4 regions of the Pseudomonas sp. IzPS59 genome follow, and region 1 is predicted to be linked to each of the others. Evidence: predicted binding sites of a transcription regulator. Region 1 holds the regulator's gene; each other region holds the start of a gene.

What was found. The regulator FliA, encoded in region 1, starts transcription of late flagellar genes. The targets are predictions, from matches to a motif close to CTAAAGTTTNNNNNNNNNNNGCCGNTAA.
Region 2: a site for FliA is predicted at 3,017-3,044, ahead of IF189_RS13105 (methyl-accepting chemotaxis protein). Genes of this name have one in related genera too.
Region 3: a site for FliA is predicted at 2,909-2,936, ahead of IF189_RS13340 (methyl-accepting chemotaxis protein). Genes of this name have one in related genera too.
Region 4: a site for FliA is predicted at 1,671-1,698, ahead of flgM (flagellar biosynthesis anti-sigma factor FlgM). Genes of this name have one in related genera too.

The regions. Positions count from the first base shown of each region.
Region 1 is NZ_CP062251.1:1,781,526-1,787,216, forward strand. It holds gene flhF (flagellar biosynthesis protein FlhF) at 1-1,316, shown strand, start outside; gene fleN (flagellar synthesis regulator FleN) at 1,430-2,260, shown strand; gene fliA (RNA polymerase sigma factor FliA) at 2,257-2,997, shown strand; gene IF189_RS08080 (chemotaxis response regulator CheY) at 3,165-3,536, shown strand; gene IF189_RS08085 (protein phosphatase CheZ) at 3,554-4,342, shown strand; gene IF189_RS08090 (chemotaxis protein CheA) at 4,380-5,691, shown strand, end outside.
Region 2 is NZ_CP062251.1:2,932,577-2,938,267, reverse strand. It holds gene IF189_RS13120 (phenylacetate--CoA ligase family protein) at 1-1,236, shown strand, start outside; gene IF189_RS13115 (GNAT family N-acetyltransferase) at 1,236-2,156, shown strand; gene IF189_RS13110 (hypothetical protein) at 2,194-2,730, opposite strand; gene IF189_RS13105 (methyl-accepting chemotaxis protein) at 3,106-5,097, shown strand; gene IF189_RS13100 (DUF411 domain-containing protein) at 5,255-5,691, shown strand, end outside.
Region 3 is NZ_CP062251.1:2,983,241-2,988,931, reverse strand. It holds gene IF189_RS13365 (FMN-dependent NADH-azoreductase) at 1-108, opposite strand, end outside; gene IF189_RS13360 (LysR substrate-binding domain-containing protein) at 237-1,145, shown strand; gene IF189_RS13355 (MmcQ/YjbR family DNA-binding protein) at 1,142-1,501, shown strand; gene IF189_RS13350 (DUF1294 domain-containing protein) at 1,504-1,932, opposite strand; gene IF189_RS13345 (undecaprenyl-diphosphate phosphatase) at 1,929-2,759, opposite strand; gene IF189_RS13340 (methyl-accepting chemotaxis protein) at 3,064-4,698, shown strand; gene pnuC (nicotinamide riboside transporter PnuC) at 4,780-5,343, shown strand; gene IF189_RS13330 (AAA family ATPase) at 5,340-5,691, shown strand, end outside.
Region 4 is NZ_CP062251.1:4,711,131-4,716,821, forward strand. It holds gene IF189_RS21105 (chemotaxis protein CheV) at 1-695, opposite strand, end outside; gene flgA (flagellar basal body P-ring formation chaperone FlgA) at 778-1,539, shown strand; gene flgM (flagellar biosynthesis anti-sigma factor FlgM) at 1,734-2,060, shown strand; gene IF189_RS21120 (flagella synthesis protein FlgN) at 2,109-2,576, shown strand; gene IF189_RS21125 (flagellar brake protein) at 2,672-3,406, shown strand; gene IF189_RS21130 (MFS transporter) at 3,482-4,852, opposite strand; gene IF189_RS21135 (glutamine synthetase family protein) at 4,921-5,691, opposite strand, start outside.

The DNA.
Region 1 (5,691 bases):
CCGATATGCGTCAGGCCATGAAGCTGGTTCGTGATGAGCTGGGCGCTGATGCCGCCATCATTGGCAACCGCCGCATTGCCGGCGGCGTCGAGCTGACGGCGGCGCTGGATTACAAACTGTCGGCGCTGGCGCCACGGGTTCCGAACATGGAACTCGAAGACGAGCTGCGCAAGACTCAGTCGCGCATCGTCACCGCCCAGGCCGAGCTGAGCATGCGTGGTGAGGCCGACGGCAACACCAATCGCCAGTTGTTCTCCGGTCTGCCATTGACCGCCGGCCTGCCGCTGACGGCTGCCGAGCCTCTGACAGAACCGACGTACGCCGCACCGGCCCGTCCAGCCCCGGCACCTGCGCCGGCTGCCGCTGGCGTCGATCCGCGTGCGCTGGATTCGATGCGTTTCGAACTCAACAGCCTGCGCGAGCTGATGGAAGTTCAGCTCGGCACCCTGGCCTGGAATCAGCTGCAAGGCAGCCGTCCGGCTCAGGCGAATCTGTATCGCCGTCTGCAGCGCATCGGCTTGTCCGGTCCGTTGTCCCGCGACCTGCTGGCACTGACCAGCGATATCGAAGAGCCTCGTCAGGCCTGGCGCATGTTGCTGGCGCACCTGGCGCGGATGATCGCCACACCGGAAGTCGAGCCGCTGGAAGAGGGCGGTGTGATTGCCATGGTCGGCCCGGCCGGCATGGGCAAGACCACCACCCTCGCCAAACTGGCTGCCCGCTACGTACTCAAGTACGGCGCGCAGAACATTGCGCTGGTGAGCATGGACAGTTTCCGCATCGGCGCTCAGGAACAGTTGAAAACCCTGGGCCGGATCCTCAATGTGTCGGTGACCCACGTCGACCCGGGCCAGTCCCTGGTGCAGGCGCTGGATCCTCTGCTGCGCAAACGCGTGGTGCTGATCGACACCGCCGGCCTGCAGGCCAGCGATCCGGCACTGCGCATGCAACTGGAAAGCCTGGCCGGTCGTGGCATTCGGTCGAAAAATTATCTGGTACTGGCAACCACCAGCCAGAAACAGGTTCTAACCGCCGCTTATCACAGTTACAAGCGTTGCGGGCTCGCCGGGTGCATCCTGACTAAACTGGATGAGACGGCCAGCCTTGGCGAAGTGCTGAGCCTGGCGATCAGTCATGAACTGCCGGTCGCCTACCTGACCGATGGCCCACGGATTCCGGATGATCTGCATCTGCCGCGCCGTCATCAATTGGTCAGCCGCGCCGTCAGCGTGCAAATGCAGGAAGAACCCAGCGAAGAAGCCATGGCTGACATGTTCGCTGATATCTACCACAGCCCGACCAAGCAGGTTGGCTGAGGTAATGAACAGTTTTTGTACCTACATCGATGGTCTGCCACGCATTGTTCCGGTTGTGAACGCGCAGCCAGTAATGTGGCCTCCGTCTATGCAAGACAAGGTAAAGAAATAACATGGGCAGCATGCATCCCGTACAGGTGATCGCGGTGACCGGCGGCAAAGGTGGCGTCGGCAAGACTAACGTGTCAGTGAACTTGTCCCTGGCGCTGGCAGAGCTTGGCCGTCGGGTCATGCTGCTGGATGCCGACCTGGGTCTGGCGAACGTCGACGTTCTGCTGGGCCTGACGCCCAAACGTACTTTGGCCGATGTGATCGAGGGCCGCTGCGAGCTGCGCGACGTGCTGTTGCAAGGTCCCGGCGGGATCCGCATCGTGCCGGCCGCTTCCGGCACGCAAAGCATGGTTCACCTGAGCCCGGCCCAGCATGCCGGTCTGATTCAGGCATTCAGTGACATCGGCGACAACCTCGACGTGCTGGTGATCGACACCGCTGCGGGTATTGGTGACTCGGTAGTCAGTTTCGTTCGCGCGGCGCAAGAAGTGTTGCTGGTGGTCTGCGACGAGCCGACCTCGATCACCGACGCCTACGCACTGATCAAGCTGCTCAACCGCGATTACGGCATGAACCGCTTCCGCGTCCTGGCCAACATGGCCCAGAGCCCGCAGGAAGGTCGCAACCTGTTCGCGAAGTTGACCAAGGTCACGGATCGCTTCCTCGACGTCGCCTTACAATACGTCGGTGCGGTGCCTTACGACGAAAGCGTGCGCAAGGCGGTGCAGAAGCAGCGTGCGGTCTATGAAGCCTTCCCGCGTTCCAAGTGCGCACTGGCATTCAAGGCGATCGCGCAAAAGGTCGACACCTGGCCGCTGCCCGCCAACCCGCGCGGCCATCTCGAATTTTTCGTCGAGCGCCTCGTGCAGCAAACGGCAGGACCTGTGCTATGACCGCCAGCGGTATGAACCTTTACAAAAAGTCGGCGCGTGACGCGCAGTACGAGCTGATCGAGCGTTACGCGCCACTGGTCAAACGCATCGCCTACCACTTGCTGGCGCGGTTGCCGGCCAGTGTGCAGGTCGAAGACCTGATTCAGGCCGGGATGATCGGCCTGCTCGAAGTCTCGACCAAATACGACGCCAGCAAGGGTGCCAGTTTCGAAACGTACGCGGGCATCCGGATCCGCGGCGCGATGCTCGATGAAGTACGCAAGGGGGACTGGGCACCGCGCTCGGTTCACCGCAATACCCGTATGGTCAGCGACGCGATTCGCTCGATTGAAGCTAAAACCGGCCGTGACGCTAAAGATCACGAGGTTGCGGCCGAACTCCAGTTGAGTCTCGACGATTACTACGGGATTTTGAACGACACCCTGGGCAGCCGACTGTTCAGTTTCGACGACCTGTTGCAGGACGGCGAACACGAAGGGCTGCACGAGGATGGCGCCAGTGCTCATCTTGAGCCGTCACGCGATCTGGAAGATGAACGCTTCCAGGCGGCGCTGGCGGACGCGATTGCCAATTTGCCGGAGCGTGAGCGACTGGTGTTGGCGCTGTACTACGACGAAGAGCTGAACCTCAAGGAAATCGGTGAAGTCCTTGGTGTCAGTGAATCGCGGGTCAGCCAGTTACACAGCCAGTGCGCGGCCCGCTTGCGGGGGCGTTTGGGGGAGTGGCGAGCGCGCTGAAGGCAGTGTGGGGACACTGCGAACGAGGCTGGTGCGGTGGTGAACGGCACCGGTCTTGCTCTGTTGTGCTCCAGACAGTCATCGAGTGCTTTGCCGGATTGATTGAAATGGCGCGTTCAGGTGCTGGACGCGTTTAAGACTGCTTGGAGGTCGAATTGAACAAAGACATGAAAATCCTCATCGTTGATGACTTCTCAACGATGCGGCGGATCATCAAGAACCTGTTGCGTGACCTCGGGTTCACCAACACCGTTGAAGCCGACGATGGCACCACCGCCATTCCGGTGCTCAACAGCGGCAGCATCGACTTTCTGGTGACCGACTGGAACATGCCCGGCATGACCGGTATCGACCTGCTGCGTCACGTGCGCGCCGATGAAAAACTCAAGCACCTGCCGGTGCTGATGGTGACCGCTGAAGCCAAGCGCGAGCAGATCATCGAAGCGGCCCAGGCCGGCGTTAACGGCTACGTGGTCAAACCTTTCACGGCTCAGGCGCTGAAAGAAAAAATCGAGAAGATTTTCGAACGCATCGGCTGATGACGCGCGGGGGAGCTATGGAGCATAAAGAATCTTCACAGGGCGACTTCGAGTCGACGCTGAAAAAACACGCGGTCGAACTGGTCGAAAGCCTTGAAAAAGGCAGGTTCGGCGACGCTGTGCAACTGATCCATGAGCTCAATCAGACCCGTGACCGTGGCCTGTACCAGGAAGTCGGCAAGCTCACGCGCGAACTGCACAGTGCAATCGTCAACTTCCAGATCGACCCGCACATGCCGCAGGCCGAGGAAGTGTCGCAGATCACTGATGCGACCGAGCGCCTGGGCTATGTGGTCAAGCTGACCGAAGCTGCGGCCAACCGCACCATGGATCTGGTGGAAAGCGCCACGCCGGTGGTCAATGGTCTGGCTGATGAAGCCCAGGCGTTGAGTGCCGACTGGGGACGTTTCATGCGCCGCGAAGTCGGGGCTGAAGAGTTCCGCGAACTGGCGCGTCGGGTCGACGGTTTTCTGGCACGCAGCAGCGCGGACAACCGCGCGGTGTCGAGCAACCTCAACGACATCCTGCTGGCCCAGGATTACCAGGACCTCACCGGTCAAGTGATCAAGCGCGTGACCCAACTGGTCACCGAAGTCGAAAGCAATCTGCTCAAACTCGTCCTTATGGCCAGTCAGGTTGACCGCTTTGCGGGCATCGAACATGACCGTGCGGCGATGCTCGCTGAAAAAGATCCACAAAAACATCTCTCGCAGGGTGAAGGTCCGCAGATTCATGCCGATAAACGAGAAGACGTTGTGTCCGGTCAGGACGATGTGGACGATTTGCTATCCAGCCTTGGATTTTAGTTTTCTGGGTTTTTAGACCTGTAGGAGCACCCCATTAATGAGCTTCGGCGCCGATGAAGAGATCCTTCAGGATTTCCTGGTTGAGGCCGGCGAGATTCTTGAGCAACTGTCCGAACAACTGGTCGAGCTGGAAAGCCGCCCGGATGACGCAGATCTGCTCAACGCAATTTTTCGCGGTTTCCACACTGTAAAAGGGGGCGCCGGCTTCCTTCAGCTCAACGAGCTGGTGGAGTGCTGTCACATCGCCGAAAACGTGTTCGACATCCTGCGCAAGGGTGAGCGTCGCGTAGATGCAGAACTGATGGACGTGGTGCTCGAAGCGCTGGACGCGGTGAACAGCATGTTCAGCGAAGTCCGCGATCGCAGCCCGATTACCGCTGCAACCCCGGAACTGCTGGCCGCCCTGGCGCGCCTGGCCGAACCGCAATCGGCGGACGAAGCTCCGGCTTCGCCTGTGGCCGAGATGATCGAAGAGCTGGTCGTTGAAAACGAAACCGGCGACTCCGGCGACATCACCGATAACGAATTTGAACAGCTGCTGGACTCGCTGAACGCCGTCAAGGCCGAAGCCGAAGCCCCGGCGGCTGCCGCTGCGCCTGCTTCCGATGAAGCGGCCAGCGATGAAATCACCGACGCCGAGTTCGAGTCGCTGCTCGACCAGTTGCACGGCAAGGGCCAGTTCGCGGCCGACGCCGTGGCACCGGCGGCCGCGGCGCCTGCGGCTCCGGCGGCGGGCGATAGCTCGGACATCACCGACGACGAATTCGAAGCCTTGCTCGATCAGTTGCACGGCAAGGGTAACTTTGCTGTCGATGCGCTGGAGTCGGCGATTGCGTCCGTCCCTTCGAATGCAAATGCTGCTCCGGCAGCGGCTGCAGCCGGTAGCGATCTGATCACCGACCACGAGTTCGAATCGCTGCTCGACGATCTGCATGGCAAAGGCAAGTTCACTGACGTCGCCACCGGTGCCGTCGTGACGGCCGGCAATGCTTCGGCTGTTGCAGCGCCTGCCGCCAAGGCCCCGGCCGCTGCGGCAAAACCTGCTGCAAAAGCGCCTGAGCCTAAAGCCGAACCGGCCAAACCGGCTGCCGCTGCCGCACCGGCTCCGGCCCGTGCTCCGGCGACTCCGCCACCGGAAAAACCGGCGAGCGAAGCCGAGACCACCGTGCGTGTGGACACCGCACGTCTCGACGAAATCATGAACATGGTCGGCGAGCTGGTGCTGGTGCGTAACCGTCTGGTGCGCCTGGGCCTGAACAGCGGCGACGAGTCGATGCAGAAGGCCGTGTCGAACCTCGACGTGGTCACCGCCGACTTGCAGACCGCAGTCATGAAGACCCGGATGCAGC
Region 2 (5,691 bases), 1.2 Mb from region 1:
AGTTTTTACGCCAGCCACTTCAGCGAGGTGCCCGAGCAGATAACGTCGCTCTCCGAACTGCCGGTCATTGAGCCTGCGCACTACTGGAAAGGCAGCCACGACCTCGACCACTGGCCGGTGCTGACCGCAGGCCTGGATAACGCATTGGTCTTCAAGACCGGCGGGACGACCGGCGATGGCAAATTGTCGGTTTTCGAGCGCCGTGAATGGCAAACGCTGGTGGAAGATTTCGCAGGCAGCCTCAAGGGTCGGTTGAACAAGGGCGACCGGGTCGCCAACCTGTTTTTCGTCGGTGATCTGTACGCCAGTTTCATCTTCACACACGACGCCCTGGCCCATGTACAGCCGGGCATCGTGGAGTTTCCTTTCACCGGCCACGTCGATCCGGCCGTCCTGGCAGAGGCGATTTTCCGGCACCGGATCAATGCGCTGGCAGGTTTACCCGCGCATTTGCTGTCCTTTGCCGCATGGCTGGAGCGCCAGGAACGGCGGCTGGAATGCGTCGAATCCCTGCTCTACGCAGGTGAAAGCCTGTTCCCGGCGCAGTTGCAACTGCTCGGTCGGGTGTTCCCCAACGTACTCGTTGCCTCCATGGGTTACGCCAGTGTCGACGCCGGCTTCATCGGCGCCAGTCATCCCGACTGTGCATTGGGTGAACATCGAATGCCCCAGGGCCACAGCGTGCTGGAAATCCTCGACGAGCAGACCGGCGAAGTGATCGAGGAATGCGATCGCACCGGACGCCTGGTGATGACCAATCTCACCCGGCGGTTGATGCCGTTGATTCGCTACCCGGTCGGCGACCGCGCCTGCTGGCGAGAGGTTGAGCAAACCCCCGCACGCAAATTCGCATTGATGGGCCGCTGCTCCGACAGCCAGCGAGTCCGGGTGGGGATTCTGACGTTACTGCCTGATGAAATTGGCAATGCCGTGCAACGCATCACTGGCAGTGACGACTGGCAACTGGTGATCGAGCAGACCGGGACTAAAGACATCCTGACCCTGAGATGGGCTCCGGATGCCGTGCGACCCGCTTCGGCGGAATCAGAGCGGATGCTGCGCAGCGCGTTGATCGAGCGCTATCCGTTGATCTCGCAATTGAACGCCGATCATCTGCTGGATTTACGGATCGACTGTTGCACGGTTCAAGACCTGTCACGCCACCCACGCTCCGGAAAGCGCCAGCGCGTCCTGGACCAGCGGGTCTACGACAATCACCGTGGAGAGCTTCGCTGATGGAAAGCGTAACGCTGCGAAACTACCGCAACTGCGACGCGAAAGCCGTGAGTAAGCTGTTTCGCGAGATCTATGGCGACCTCTACGCCCAGGCCCACGTCTATCTGCCCTGCATGATTGACCGCAACCATGCGCAAGGTCATTGGCATTCACGGGTGGCGGTGACCGGAGATCAAGTGTTGGGGAACGCGACATTGCTTCGCGCCAACGATTCGCCTGTCGCCGAACTGGCGCTCAGCGTGGTTGCCTCCGAAACCCGTGGCCAGAATGTTGCCACCCGGCTGGGGCGCCAGCTGTTGATCGATGCCCGGACGCTGGGATGCCGGGGCGTGACGATCAGACAGGTGACCTGTCACCCCTACACCCAGCGCATGGCAGCCGGCCTCGGCTTTCACAATACGGGATGGCTGCCCGACGGTGTCCCGTCTCCGCATGACGCCTCGGCACGGGAGTCGCTCGTCATCGGTTACCTGCCCATTGATGGACACCGGCGGCCGCTACCGGCACTGGCATGGCCCGACAGCTGTCGGGACTTCATGCTGCAGATGTGCAGTGTGTTCGGGACACAGGAAAAGGCTGCGCCATGGGTGGGCGATCCGGTACATCTTGAACAGCGGTGGGGTCGTTATGAAGGGACTTTCAGGGCACTGGATGGCTGTTTGCTCAAGCAGTTGCAGGAACTGCCGGCGCATTGGCTCATTTCAATCCGGCTGAGGCTGGCGAAGGGGTTTGATAGCGCGTTGCACGCGCTGACGACGGCAGGCTTCGTGTTCACCGGACTGGCGCCGGATGAACGAGGAGCAGGATGGCTGGCGTTGTTTCATCGCGGCGCAAAACCTCCCTCGCTGACATTGATTTGCCCGCACATGCAGCGGCTGCACGATGACCTGCAAGGGAAAACAGCGAGCGTGGCGCAATAACGACAAGCCCCCTTGTCGGGGGCTTGTCGCTGCAGGGTCATGCCTTGGCGCTGACACCTTTGTCGGTCGGCGGTGGCGGACGGTCGCCACCCTGTCCATAGACCTTCAGGCTTTGCAGCACGTAAATGGCTTTCTTGTACTCGGGAATCAGCCCGTTGGCGTACTTGTTGCCCTTCAGATTGTTGTTCTGGATCGTGTCCAGTTGCGTGGCGAAATACTCCAGCGCGTTGAACTTGGTGTCCGGGTCTTTCTGAATGCCGAAACGATCGAACTTGTCACCGGCATTGAGCAATGTCATCGCCGTGATATCCGTAATGAGTCCCCGACTGCGCAGGAAGTCAGTCAGTTTACCCAGTTGCTTGGGTGTCACGTTTTCCGGGTCGAAACCCTTGACGCTCTTGTGGATCCCCTGCTTATCCATCTCCCGGGTGTTGAGTACGGTCGGATCGTTGCCGACTTTCGCCAGCATCTGCTTGACCTTCACACTTTGCGAAACCGGTTTGCTCGATGGCGAATTATCGCGGACCAACAAACCTGCCTTGGGCTGCCAGGCGCCGGTATAACCAACGGTCATGAGCGTGCTCCTTGCGGAAAGAACATGAAAATATCCTTGTGAAACGTCTTGAATTGCCCGGAGTATCGGCCGGCAAACCGATGGCACCAATCTGTTTTTCACTTTTTTACAAATTTCGTACATTCTCGATACAAACACACAGAAGTACCGCTGCCATGGGCCTTCAGGCATTTATACAGCCCGTTATAAATCGAATTTTTACTCTAACGAACGGGCTGGTTAGTTTGAATGTGTCGGGTCTGTTACTTGCCGATTTTCGCTTCAGCACTTTTTAGTACGTGAGTACCTAAAGCTTCCTCCCGCAGCGACGATATGTAAGGGATCCCCCTACTGCTTTACTCCTCGCCCCTAACAAGAAACGAAGGACCGGTCTCCATGCCCGCATTCCGTACCATTCAGGCTCGCTATACGCTGTTTCTGGTTCTGTTCATCCTGTTGCTGTCGGTCCTGACCGTGGTGGGTATCAGCCAACTCGTCGCCCCCAAGCTGCGGCATACCGAAGAGCAAGTGGTGCTCAACCGCATCGCCGAAGTCGCCGAACAGATCCAGGGCGAACTGAACAAGGTTCAATCCCAGCAGCGCAGCATCACCCAGACCATCCCGCTACTCGACAGCGCCGCCATCGATACAGTGCTGCCTGGGCTGGTGGATCAGTACGGTGAACTGAAGGTGTTCGGCGGCGGTATCTGGCCGCTGCCCGGCCAGCGTGAGGCGGGTCGCAACAAGTTCAGCACGTTCTGGCACCGCGACAGCTCCGGCAAGCTCGCCGTGAATACTTTCTGGAACAGCGACGCGGCACCCAACTACTACGACCAGAGCTGGTACAAGGGCGGTATGCAGACCCCGCGCGGCCAATGCGCCTGGGCCGCTGCCTATAAAGATGATGCGAGCGCCGAACCGCGCACCAACTGCGCCATGGCCATCCAGAAAAACGGCAGCGCCTGGGGCGTATCGACCATCGACGTGACCCTGGGCTTCTTCAACGACCTGGTGGCCCGCAAGGAAAAAGACCTCAACGCCGAAATGCTGATCGTCGAGGCCGACGGCAAGATCATCAGCAACAGCTCGCGCATCAACGGCCCGATCGTGCTGAAAAACATCAGCGAGCTGGCCGCCGGTTCGCCATTCGCCAGCCAAGTAAAGGCTGGGCTGCAACAACGTGATCAGGCCCAGCGTGTCGAATTCGACAACAACGGCGTAGCCAGCACTTTCTTCATGCGCCCGATCGAAGGCACGCCATGGTTCCTCGCCACCGCCCTGCCGACCAAAATGCTTACCGCACAACGTGACGACGTACTCAGCAGCCTGAGCCTGTTGCAGATTCCGCTGGTAATCCTGCTGGTGCTGCTGCAGGTCTACGCGATTCGCCAACTGGTTGCGCGCATGAAAGCGCTCAAGGCCAACATCGATTCGCTGTCCAGCGGCGACGCCGACCTGACCCGCCGCATCACCATCCGCGCCGAAGACGAGCTCGGCGCGATCGGTCATTCGGTCAACACCTTCATCGCCTACCTGCAGAACATGATCGGCGAAGTCACCCAGGCCACCGGCGCCATGGCTTCCAGCCTCGACAACCTGCAACGCACCTCGGCACATACCAGCCAGATCCTGCTGCGCCATGCCTCGGAAACCGACCAGACCGTCACTGCCATCAACGAGATGAGTTCGACCGCCGAAAGCGTTGCGCAGAACGCTGCCGAAACCGCTGCGTTTACCCAGCGTGCCAACGAAAACGCCGACCGTTCTCGGGTCGTGGTGGGCGAAGCCACCAGCAGCGTCGTGGCGCTGATTGATGAAGTGGCCAGCGCCACCCACAAAGTCGAAAACATGCAGCAGGACGCCCAGCGCATTACCGAAATCCTCGGTGTGATCGGCGCCATCGCCGGCCAGACCAACCTACTGGCACTGAACGCCGCCATCGAAGCCGCCCGGGCCGGTGAACAGGGTCGCGGTTTCGCGGTGGTGGCCGACGAAGTACGCGCCCTCGCCGCCCGGACCCAGGCCAGCACCTCGGAAATCAACGAAATGCTGACCCGCCTGACTCAGGGCGTGAGTTCCTCGGTCAGCGCCATGGAGAACACTCAGGCCAGTTGCCAGTCGGCTGCCGATGCCACCGCACGCGTTACCACCGGACTCGATGACATGGCCGGTTCCGTCAGCCATATCAACAGCCTCAGCGCCCAGATCGCCACCGCCGCTGAACAGCAGAGCGCCGTCACCGAGGAGATCAACCGCAGCATGGTGCAGATCCGCCACATGGTGGATGAGCTGGTACAAAGCGGTCAGGCCAGTGAAACCAATACCCGCCAGCTCCTGGAGGCCAACGGTCGGGTGAGCGCAATCATGGGTCGGTTCAAGGTCAGCTGACGAACTTGTCATCTCGCACTCAGGCGGCTGTCAGCTTTGATCTACGATCATGCTGGCGGCCTGCCTTGTATCAACTGGAAACACTCCGTTGATGCCCGGTCGGAAAAACCGGTCAAAATGCGTTCTTTTTGACCGTCACCCGAGTCGAGAACCCTGCATGAAAAACCCTCTGCGTCTGGCCGCCCTGAGCGCCCTGCTCCTTTCCTCCCTGGCGCAAGCCGCCGACCTCATTCCGATCGAAGTCCATCGCGACGCGAACTGCGGTTGCTGCAAAAAGTGGATCAGCCATCTGGAAGCCAACGGCTTCAAGGTCGAAGATCACGTCGAAAGCGACATGAGCAGCTTCAAGCAACAACACGGTGTGCCACCTCGTCTGGCGTCTTGCCACACCGCAATCATCAACGGCAAATTCGTCGAAGGCCATGTGCCTGCTGAACAGGTGCTGGCGCTGAGCAAGCGTGACGATCTGCTTGGCGTGGCTGCTCCGGGCATGCCGATGGGCTCGCCGGGCATGGAAATGGATGGCATGAGCGATGCCTATCAAGTGATCGGCCTCAAGAAGGACGGTGCCGATGTGGTGGTGGCGGATTACCC
Region 3 (5,691 bases), 1.2 Mb from region 1:
GACAGCGCTTGGCTCGGCAGTTTGCCAGGCTTTGACGACTTCGGTGCTCAACTGACGGGAAGCAGAGTTGTCGCCCAGAATGCTCGAATCGATGTGCAGCAGTTTCATAGTGGAATCTCCTGGAAAGAATCGCCGGTGGCGACGGAATGGAGACAATCCTACCTACGAAACCAATAGCTGATTAGACGGCAACAATGCGATAGTTTGTCCCACTGATAGAACAGTCGGAATTCCCCATGCAAGACCTCAACGATCTCTACTATTTCGCCAAAGTGGTCGAGGCCGGCGGATTCGCCGCGGCCGGCCGCTTGCTGGGCATTCCCAAGTCGCGCCTGTCGCGGCGAATTGCCGAACTGGAAGAACGTCTCGGCGCACGCTTGCTGCAACGCACCACTCGCCAGTTGAAGCTTACTGCGGTTGGCGAACGCTATCTGCGCCACTGCCAGGCGATGCTGCTGGAAGCGGAAATGGCGGACGAGACGGTGGCCAGCATGTCCAGCGAACCCCGTGGCCGCCTGCGGGTTTCGAGCCCCACAGGGCTGGCCCATGAAATGCTGCCGGTGGTGATCAGCAACTTCCTCGGCAAGTACCCGCAGGTGCAACTGGAAGTCACCCTGATCAATCGCCGGGTCGACCTGATCACTGAAGGCATCGACGTGGCCCTGCGCGTGCGCGAACACGGCGACGAAGAACCGATGCTGGTAACCCGTCGCTTGCGTCAGGCGCAAATGGTGGTGGTCGCGAGCCCTTCCTTTATACAGGGCGTGGAAATCAATCATCCGCAGGACTTGAAAACCCTGCCGGTGCTCGGCGCGCTGGAAGCCGATCGCATGGTGCATGTGCGCCTGCTCGATCAGCACGGCAAAAGTTGCGACCTGGCGCTGGAGGCCCGGCTGGGCATCGACGATTTCATCGTGCGCAAGGCTTGCGTGCTGGCCGGCCAGGGTTTCACTCTGCTGCCGATGATGTATTGCGAAGCGGAGCTGAACAACGGCACGCTGGTGCAGTTACTGCCGGACTGGTCATTGCCCGGCGGCTGGCTGCAAGCGGTGTATCCGCACCGGCGTGGAGTGATGCCGGCGGTGCGCGCGTGGATCGATCATCTGGTCGAATCGTTCAATGCCTGTGGAGAGCGACTGTTATGAAACAAGGAAAGATGAGCGAGAAGGACGTCGCGGATTTCTGCCTGGCATTACCCGGCGCCCGGGAAGACTACAAATGGGGCGGTGTGCGGGTGTTCTCGATTGCCGGCAACAAGATGTTCGCCTTGCAGGGGCTGCGCGGCGAGTCGCTGGCGTTCAAGGTCGACAAGGATCTGTTTCTCGGCCATTGCGACCGACCGGGCATTCACCCGGCGCCGTATCTGGCGCGGGCGCAGTGGATCATCATGCACCCGCCCTACCCCTTGGGCGCCGAGGAACTGCGAGGATTGCTGCAACGCTCTCATCAACTGGTGGTGAGCAAATTGCCGAAGAAAACCCAGGTGGGTTTGCTGCTGTAACCCTACCCCAGCGCCAACAGGTTCGAACCGAGGAACAACTGATCGATCCAGAACACCTGGTGCAGCGCGACGATCACCCAGAACAGAATCTGAAACGACACCTTGCGCGTCTTGTGCCGGAAGACTTGCTGGGCGACCAATGCCCCCGGCCAGCCGCCCGCCAGTTCCACGGCGTGCAGGACGTTTTCCGGAGTGCGCCAGGCGTCGGCGCGGGCCTTGCGCTTGTCGGCCCAGTACAGGAAGAAGGCCAGCACACTGACAATCCCGTAGGCCGCCAGCGGCACCAACGAGATCCCGCGCAGCCACATCGACAGCGAACCGAACAGCGGCAACGCGCAGACGATCAGCAGCACCACCAGCTTCAACTTCAAATGCTGGATGCTGCCACCGGACGGGCCGCGATCCGGACGGCGTGCGCGGGAGTCACTCATGCCTTGGCCGCCGCCCAGTCCACCCAGCCGAACTGCCAGGTCGCCAGAATCAACAGGCCGAACACGATCCGGTACCAGGCGAATGCCGCGTAGCTGTGGCTGGCGATGAACTTCAGCAAACCGCGCACGGCGATCATGGCGAAAACGAATGCGGTGACAAAACCGATGGCAAACACCGGGAAGTCCGCCGGCACGAACAGCGCGCGGTACTTGTAGCCCGAGTAGACCGCCGCGCCAACCATGGTCGGCATCGCCAGGAAGAACGAAAACTCGGTGGCAGTCTTGCGCGACAGACCGAACAACAGGCCGCCAATGATGGTCGAGCCGGAGCGCGAGGTGCCCGGGATCATCGCCAGACATTGGGCGAAGCCGACCTTCAGCGCATCTTTCCAGGTGATTTCGTCCACGGTTTCGGCGTGCACTTCATGCTGCCGACGCTCGGCCCACAACATGATGAACCCGCCAACCACCAGCGCCGTCGCCACAGTGATCGGGTTAAACAGGTATTTGTGAATCAGATCGGCAAAGATCACGCCCAGCACCACGGCGGGCAGGAAGGCGATCAGCAGGTTGGCGGTAAAGCGCCGGGCACTCGGCTGGGTCGGCAAACCGATGACCACGTCGAGAATCTTGCGGCGAAACTCCCAGACCACCGCGAGAATCGCGCCGAGCTGGATGATGATGTTGAACGCCATGGCGCGTTCGCCGCCGAAATTCAGCAGGTCGGCGACGATGATCTGGTGTCCGGTACTGGAAATGGGCAAAAACTCCGTCAGCCCTTCTACAACTCCAAGAATCAGTGCCTGCAAGGCGGTCCAAAGGTCCATCAATCCCCCAAAGAGCGATGCGCTCAGGCATGCCCCGATAGTATTTTTTTACGTTCACTGCGATCAGCGTAGCGGTTTGTTGCTGTACCGATTCCGCGCGCCAAGGATCCACACGAAACGGTCAAAATTCCGTGAAATGGCAACTTGGGTTCAGGTTTTCACCCACGGGGCCGAAATCCTAACAGACAAGCCGTAATCGCGCTGCCGCGCTCTACGACTTGGGTCGCGTATGCCCGGCCACTGAAACGTGGTTGGATGCTGGCGGTGATTTATTACAAGAAAAAGAAACCGGAGTGACAGCGTTATGAACAGCTTGCGCAGTGTGTCGATCAGCCGACGCTTGTGGCTCATCTTGATTGTGGCGGTGGTCATGCTGCTGACCCTGGGCCTGTTGATGCTCAAGCAGATCCACGATGACCTGTATCACGCCAAGGCCCAGAAAACCCAGCATGTGGTGCAGACCGCCAGCGGTTTGCTGACCTACTACCAGGGCCTGGAAGCGGCCGGGACCCTGACCCGCGACGCCGCCCAGAAACAGGCGCTGACCGCGATTCGCGGCCTGCGTTATGACCAGAACGACTACTTCTGGATCAACGACCTCACACCCGTGATGGTCATGCACCCGACCAATCCCAAGCTCGAAGGCCAGAACCTCTCGGCGATCCGCGACCCGGACGGCTTTGCGGTGTTCAACGAAATGGTCGCCATCGCCAAGGCCAAGGGCGCCGGCATGGTCGATTACCGTTGGCCGAAACCCGGTGCCAGTGAGCCGGTGGCCAAGACCTCCTACGTGAAACTGTTCGAGCCGTGGGGCTGGGTGTTGGGTTCCGGTGTGTACGTCGACGATGTGCAGGCCGAGTTTCAGGGCCAGGTCATCAAGGCGTCCGTTGTGGGGCTGGTCATCGCGCTGATCATGGGCGTGCTGGTGATTCTGATTGCCCGCAGCATCGTCCGCCCGTTGCAGGAAACCGTGAACGCCATGGCCAACATCGCCAGCGGCGAAAGCGACCTGACCCGCAGCCTCGATACCCACGGCCAGGACGAAGTCACGCAACTGGCGCATCACTTCAATGCCTTCACCGCCAAGCTGCGCCGGGTGATCGGCGATTTGCAGGTGTCGGCCAGCGCGCTGGGCCAGTCCTCCACTGAACTGGGCAACGACGCGAGCCAGGCCCAACAACGCAGCCAGCAACAATCACAGCAGATGGAACTGGTGGCGACGGCCATCAACGAAGTCACCTACGGCGTGCAGGATGTGGCGAAGAACGCCGAGCATGCCGCCAGCGAAATGCGCGATGCCGAAGCCCAGGCGCAGCAGGGCCAGATCAACATCGACGGCAGCCTGCAACAGATCGACAAGCTGTCCGGCACCATCGATCAGGCCGTCGAAGTTATTCGTACGCTCGCGACGGAAAGCACCCAGATCGGCAGCGTTCTGGAAGTGATCCGTTCGATTGCCGAGCAGACCAACCTGCTGGCACTCAACGCCGCCATCGAAGCCGCCCGGGCCGGCGAACAGGGCCGGGGGTTTGCCGTGGTGGCCGATGAAGTTCGTCTGCTGGCGCAACGCACGCAGAAATCCACGGCGGAAATCCAGTCGATGATCGAGCGCCTGCAAAATCATTCCGAAGCCGCGGTGAAAGTGATCGGCGACAGCAGCAAGGCGTCGCAACTGACTATCGAGCAGGCCGGACTGGCCGGCGCCAGCCTCAATGCCATCGGCCAGGCGCTGCGCAACCTCAATGGCCTGAACGCCTCGATCGCCAGTGCGACCCTGCAACAGGCGCACGTGGTCGAGGACATCAACCAGAACGTCACCCAGGCTGCCGGCCTGTCCCACAGTACCGCACTGGCTGCCGAGCAATCGAGCGCCGCCAGCGTACGGCTCGGCCAGTTGAGCGAACAACTGAACGGTTTGCTGCGCCAGTTCCGCGTCTGATCCCGGTCACCGGTGGGAGCTCACTCCCACCGGTTTTTGGGTACAATCCGCTCCCTCTTTTACTCCCTCCAAGGATCTTGCATGTCCGGGCTCGAACTGTTTGCCGCCGCCCTCGGTGTGATCGCCGTCTGGCTGACGGTCAAACAGAACCCCTGGTGCTGGCCGATCGGGCTGGTCATGGTGCTGCTCTACAGCTGGATCTTCTTCGAGGTGAAGCTGTATTCGGACATGTTGCTGCAAGTGGTTTACGCCGCGTTGCAAGTCTACGGCTGGTGGCAATGGACCCGGGCCGGGACGATGCATGACGGGCGTGAGGTCAGCCGGCTCGACTCCCGTTCGATTCTGCAAGGGCTGGCCATCGGCGCCGCCGGCAGCCTTTTGCTAGGCGCAGCCATGGCGCACTGGACCGATGCCGCGCAGCCCTGGCTCGACGCGGCGCTGACTGCTTTCAGCCTGGTTGCGCAGTTCTGGATGGCCCACAAACGCCTGCAATGCTGGGCGCTGTGGTTCGTGCTGGATGTGATCTTCGTCGGCCTGTTCCTTTATAAGGGCCTTTACCTCACCGCTGCGCTGTACGCCCTCTTCACCCTGATCGCGGTGCAGGGCTGGCGGGAATGGCGCGCCGATCCAGCGTTGCGCGCATGAAAGTCGTTGTCCTGACCGGGCCCGAATCCACCGGCAAGAGCTGGCTGGCGGCCGGCCTGCAGCAACAGTTCGGCGGTTTGCGGGTGGATGAATATGTGCGCTGGTTCATCGAGCAGAATCCTCGGGACACCTGCCTCGCAGACATTCCCGAGATTGCCCGCGACCAGTTGCAGTGGGAAGACGAGGCGCGAGCGCAGCAGCCATCGTTGCTGATTCTCGACACTCATCTGTTGAGCAATATTCTCTGGAGTCAGACGCTGTTCGGCGACTGTCCGGACTGGCTGGAACCGGAACTGCTGGCGCGTCATTACGACCTGCACCTGTTGCTCTCCCCGGAGCAGATCGACT
Region 4 (5,691 bases), 2.9 Mb from region 1:
AACTCTTCTTCCGGCTTCTTGCCCTCATCGACCAGCTTGCGCAGGTAATCCAGCGCTTGCTTGCCGTCGTTCAGTGCCACCACTTCGACACCGACCGTCTGCAGGCAGCGTGTCACCTGCTTGCGCGCCACCGACGAGTCATCGACCGTCAGCACCCGCAACGACAATGCCTTGCTCTGGGTCTCGACATCAACAACGCCGACCGAAATCGCTTCCGGCGTCGGTGCGACTTCCGCCAGCACCTTCTCGACGTCGATGATTTCGACTAACTGATTGTCCACCCGAGTCACAGCGGTCAGGTAATGATCGCGACCGGTCCCCTTGGGTGGCGGATGGATCTCTTCCCAGTTCATGTTGACGATACGTTCCACCGAGCGCACCAGGAAACCCTGGGTCTTGGTGTTGTATTCCGTGATGATCACGAACGGACTGTTCTTGTCTTTCAACGCACCGGAGCCGGTCGCCATTGCCAGATCGAGGATCGGAATGGTCGCCCCCCGGATATTCGCCACCCCGCACACGACAGGACTGGACTTGGGCATCAACGTCAGTTGCGGGCACTGCAGCACTTCCCGAACCTTAAACACGTTGATCCCGTAGAGCTGCTGGCCGTCGAGACGGAACAACAACAGCTCCAGGCGATTCTGCCCTACCAGTTGCGTGCGCTGGTTCACCGAATCCATTACACCAGCCATGCCCAGACTCCTACACCAACGCCAAGTGTTGTTGCGACGCACATTCATTGCTAAACGGCACGGCGCTTGCTTTTTAACTCGTATGAACATTCAAACGACATTTTTCCGACGCCTGACATCCCCTATCCGCAGAGGACTTTGCGCGGTGTCTGCCGCTTGCCTGTTTTTCGCGGGCAGCCCTGCCAGTGCTGATGCGGTTACCTTGCCTGACATGCTTATCGGCGTCACTCAGGGCTTTCTTGAATTCACCGTAGAAGACTATCTGGCTACCAGTCAAACGGAAGGGCGTTATGAAATCGAGGTCAAGCAGCTCGATCCGCGCATGCGCATGCCTATGTGCGACAAGGAATTGACAGCGTCCCTGGAGAGTCCGGGGCGTCCTCTGGGTCGTGTGACCGTCAAGGTCCGCTGTGAAGGCGCCTCCCCCTGGACCGTGTTCGTACCCGCTCAAGTCCGCCTGTTTCGCGAGGTCGTGACCACCACTCGCCCGCTCAAGCGCGCCGGCATCATCGAGCCCCAGGACGTGACCCTGCGCGAGCATGATGTCAGTCAGATCAATCAGGGTTTCCTGACGTCGGTGGATGAGGCGATCGGGCAGAAATTGACCCGACCAACGGTCGCCGATCAAGTGATTACCCTTGTGCATCTGGAACAGGCGGAAGTCGTTCGCAAAGGCGATCAAGTGGTGATTACCGCCCGTAGCGGCACACTGGCCGTGCGCATGCCGGGCGAGGCCCTGTCCAATGGCGGCCTGAAAGAACAGATTCGAGTGAAAAACCTCAATTCCCAACGGGTCATCAAGGCGCAGGTCATGGCGCCGGGCCAGGTGGAAGTGGCAATGTGAGCAACGACTGGAGCAATGACAGGAAAGCCTCGTGAGTGATCGCGCAGAAAACTGGCGCCAACCTGAGCTGTTCCCTAAACTGTGCCGCAGCAGGATCTGTGCGGCGCATGCAGGCTTATTGGTAAAAGAGCCTAAAGTTTTCCAGGGGATGGCCGAGAACATGGCAAGCGTCCAAATTCCCAGAGGTTTTTAACATGGTCATCGATTTCAGCCGTTTGAACAGCTCCTCGTCACTTACGGGCAGTACACGTACCAGCGCGCCCAAGGAAACCGCCGAAACCGGCACTTCCGCGCCGCTGAATACCCCGGCCGAACAGGCCAGTACCGCAAAAAGCGGGGAATCGGTACACCTCAGCAATGAGGCTCAACAGTTGCAGAAGGTCACTGACAAGCTGCGCGATCAGCCTGCCGTCGACAAAGCCCGCGTGGCCGAGTTGAAAGCAGCGATTGCCGATGGCAGCTACAAAGTCGACAGCAACCGTGTAGCCAGCAAACTGCTCAACTTCGAAGCCCAGCGCTAGGCCTCGGCCTGCGCCAGGCTTTTGGACGCTTAAAACCCAAGGCCAGCCATGCACGACACTACTTTATTGCAACTGATCACCGACGACTTTGCTCCAGCTCAACAACTGCTGGAGTTACTGCATACCGAGTCCCTCGCCTTGCACGGTCGCGACATGCCCCTGCTGGAAGAAATTCTGGCGCGCAAACAGGCATTGATCATTCTGCTCGAGCAGCATGGCCGCAAGCGCAGCGAAATCCTCGCCAGCCTCAATCTGTCGCTCGACCGCCAGGGCCTGGAACAACTGGCCAGCCAGTCGAGCATCGGCGATCAGTTGCTGAACCAGAGCGATGTACTGACTGACCTGATCGCCCAGTGCCAGGCGGCCAATGTCAAGAATGGCCAGTCGATCGTGATGCAGCAGGCCGCCACGGCCAATCAGCTGAAAATCCTCACCGGTGGCGAGCCTCCCGCGCTCTACGATGCCAGCGGCACCTTCTCCAAACTGCAGAAACCGCGCGCGCTCAGCCAGGCGTGATTCTTTCTTCTATGCTTGCGCCCTATCAACGCGCGATACATGCTGGCAAAATACTGGCCAGCCGTAGTCAAAATTTGTCTGGAGATTGATTTAACGTGTCCAATGATGACGCTCCGCAGCCCCCAAAGGTGCTTACCACGCCCCTGGAGATCTCCAGCAATCTGCGCCAGCTGCAAGAGAGCCACGATCCGCTGATCATCACCTTTCACGAGCGCAGCCAGCGCTTCCAGAGCTACCTGATCAAGGTCGACCGGGAAACCGCCACCATTGCCCTGGACGAAATGATCCCGCGCGATGGCGAGCGCTTCCTGCTGGCTGGCGAACCCTTCAAGGTCGAAGGTTTTCACGAAGGCGTACGCATCGCCTGGGAATACACCGGCACGCTGGACATCAAGGAATCCGACGGTGACCGCTTCTATGTCGGCGAGATGCCCACCGAAGTGGTCTATCACCAGCGCCGCAACGCCTTCCGCGCCGCACTGAAGCTGACCGACTTGGTGAGCGTCGAACTGGGTGGCGAAAAGCTCAAGTCGCCGATTGGTGGCAAGCTGCTGGATATCTCCGCCACCGGCTGCAAGCTGCGTTTCGAAGGTGACATCACCGACCGCCTGCAACTGGGCCAGGTCTACGATCGCCTGATCGCCCCGCCGCTGTTCGGCAACCAGCCGGCGGCGGTCGAGTTGCGTTACCTGCACTTCGAAGAAAAACTCAACATCACGTTCGCCGGCCTGCGCTTTCACAACATCAGCGGCCCGGCAGCGCGTAACGTCGAGCGTTTCGTCTATCAGCTGCAACGTGAAGCACGGCGCTTCGACAAAGACGATCTCTGATTCGCATGCACCATGAAAAACGGGCAGTCCCTTGCGGTGACTGCCCGTTTTTTTATGCCTGGTGGTTTTTCCGGATCAAGGCCTGGCGCCACTGATGTCCGGTGCAGGATTGTCGTTGCCGGCATCCGGCTCAACAGGTGATTCAGGTTCAGTGGCGGGCTCGGGTGCCGGTTCAGGTGCAACCGTGGTCTGCATCTGCTCTTGCACCACTTGCTCGTCTACTCGTGGATCGAGTGCTGCCACCAGCGGCGAACTGGACATGCTGTCCGGCATCGCCACGTGATGCAGCGGTGCGTCGTCGACCTGATGCAGGTTGGTCACGGCTTTCGGCCGGATGCGCCACACCAGTACCAGCGCGAAAAAGGTGAAGAACGCATACAGGCTCTGGCTACCGAACATTTTCATCAACACACCGGCCAGCAGCGGCCCGATGCTGGCACCGACCCCGTAGGTCACCAGCAGCATCGCCGTCAGCGATACCCGCCGATCGCCTTCGACATGGTCGTTGGAGAACGCCACGGCCAGCGGGTACAGGCAGAACTGCACCAGCGAACACAGGAAGCCGACAATGAATAAAATCTCCAGCGGCACCTGCGGCATGATCGCCAGCGGCAATGCGGCGACGGCCAGAAACCCGGCGAAGCAGCGGATCAGCAAGGCCCGGTCATAGCGGTCGGACAACCAGCCCAGCGGCCACTGCACCAGCAACCCGGCAAAAATGCAGGTACCCATGAACAGGCCGACCTGCTCGGTGGACAACCCCTGCTGCGATGCATACAGCGGCGCCAGACCGTAGAACGAACCGATGATCAGCCCTGCCCCGAGCACCGTACTCAGCGACTGCGGCACGCGCTTGATGAAGAAGCGCGGCTCCATCGGTGCCGGATGCAACGGCGCCGGGTGAATCCGCCGGGTGAGTGCCACCGGCACCAGACACAGGGCAAAACACAGGGCGACCAGCATCAGCAGTTCCAGGCCCAGGCCCGGGTGCATGACCAGAATCAGTTGACCGAGCACCAGCCCAAGATACGAGGCAATCATGTAGCCGCTGAACACCACGCCACGCTGGTTGGCGTCGGCCTGCTCGTTCAGCCAGCTCTCGATCACCATGTACTGGCACATCATGCCGAGGCCGACGATGGTCCGCAGCACCAGCCACGCCGGCAGCCAGTCCACCAGGCCATGACCGAGCACCGCCGCGCCGACGATGCCGGCACACGCCGAGTAGGCGCGAATATGTCCGACCCGGGCAATCAACCGGTGACCGATCTTGCCGCCCAGCACCAGACCGAAATAGTTGGCCGCCATCAACGCACCGACCCACAGCCCGTCGACATGGTCGGCCGCCAGGCGCAACGCCAGATAAGTAGAAAGAAGGCCCGAGCCGATCAACATCATCAGCGAGGCAAAATACAGCGCTCGAAAGGATTTCCAGATTTGGCGCATCGGCGTTCCGAGCGGCTCCTTGCGGTGAGTGTCGGGCTATCGAACGATAGCCCGATGACGACATTTCGTCAGGCCTGGGCTGCCAGAACGCGCCGCTCCCAGGGGGTGATCTCATCAAAGAAACTGGTCAGTTCCATGGTCTTCGAAGCGATGTAGCCTTCGATGAACTCCTTGCCGAACAGTTCCTTGGCCAACTGGCTGCGCTTCAGACGCTCGAGCGCGGCGTGCAACGTACACGGCAGCGAAAGATTGTCCGGCACCTCGAATTCACCCTGGATCGGTGCACTCGGTTCCAGCTCATGTTCGATGCCATGCAGACCGGCTGCCAGGCTCGCGGCAATCGCCAGGTAAGGGTTGGCATCGGCGCCCGGCAAACGGTTCTCGACCCGACGGGCGACCGGCGAACTGGCCGGAATCCGCAGACCCGCCGCGCGATTGTCGTGAGACCAGCAGGCATTGTTCGGCGATGCGAACGGATGGCACAGACGCTGATAGGAATTGACGTTCGGTGCAAACAGCGCGGTGAAGTCCGCCATGCCTGCCTGCTGCCCGCCGATGAAGTGGCGGAACATCGCGGTCGGCTGACCGTTTTCATCGCTGAACACATTCTTGCCGCTGCCGATCTCGACGATGCTCTGATGGATGTGCATCGAACTGCCCGGCGTGTGTGCCAGCGGCTTGGCCATGCAGACCACGGTCAGGCCATGCTTGAGCGCGACTTCCTTGAGCAGGTGCTTGAACAGGAAGGTCTGGTCGGCCAGCAACAGCGGATCACCGTGCAACAGGTTGATCTCGAACTGGCTGACGCCCATTTCGTGCATGAAGGTATCGCGCGGCAG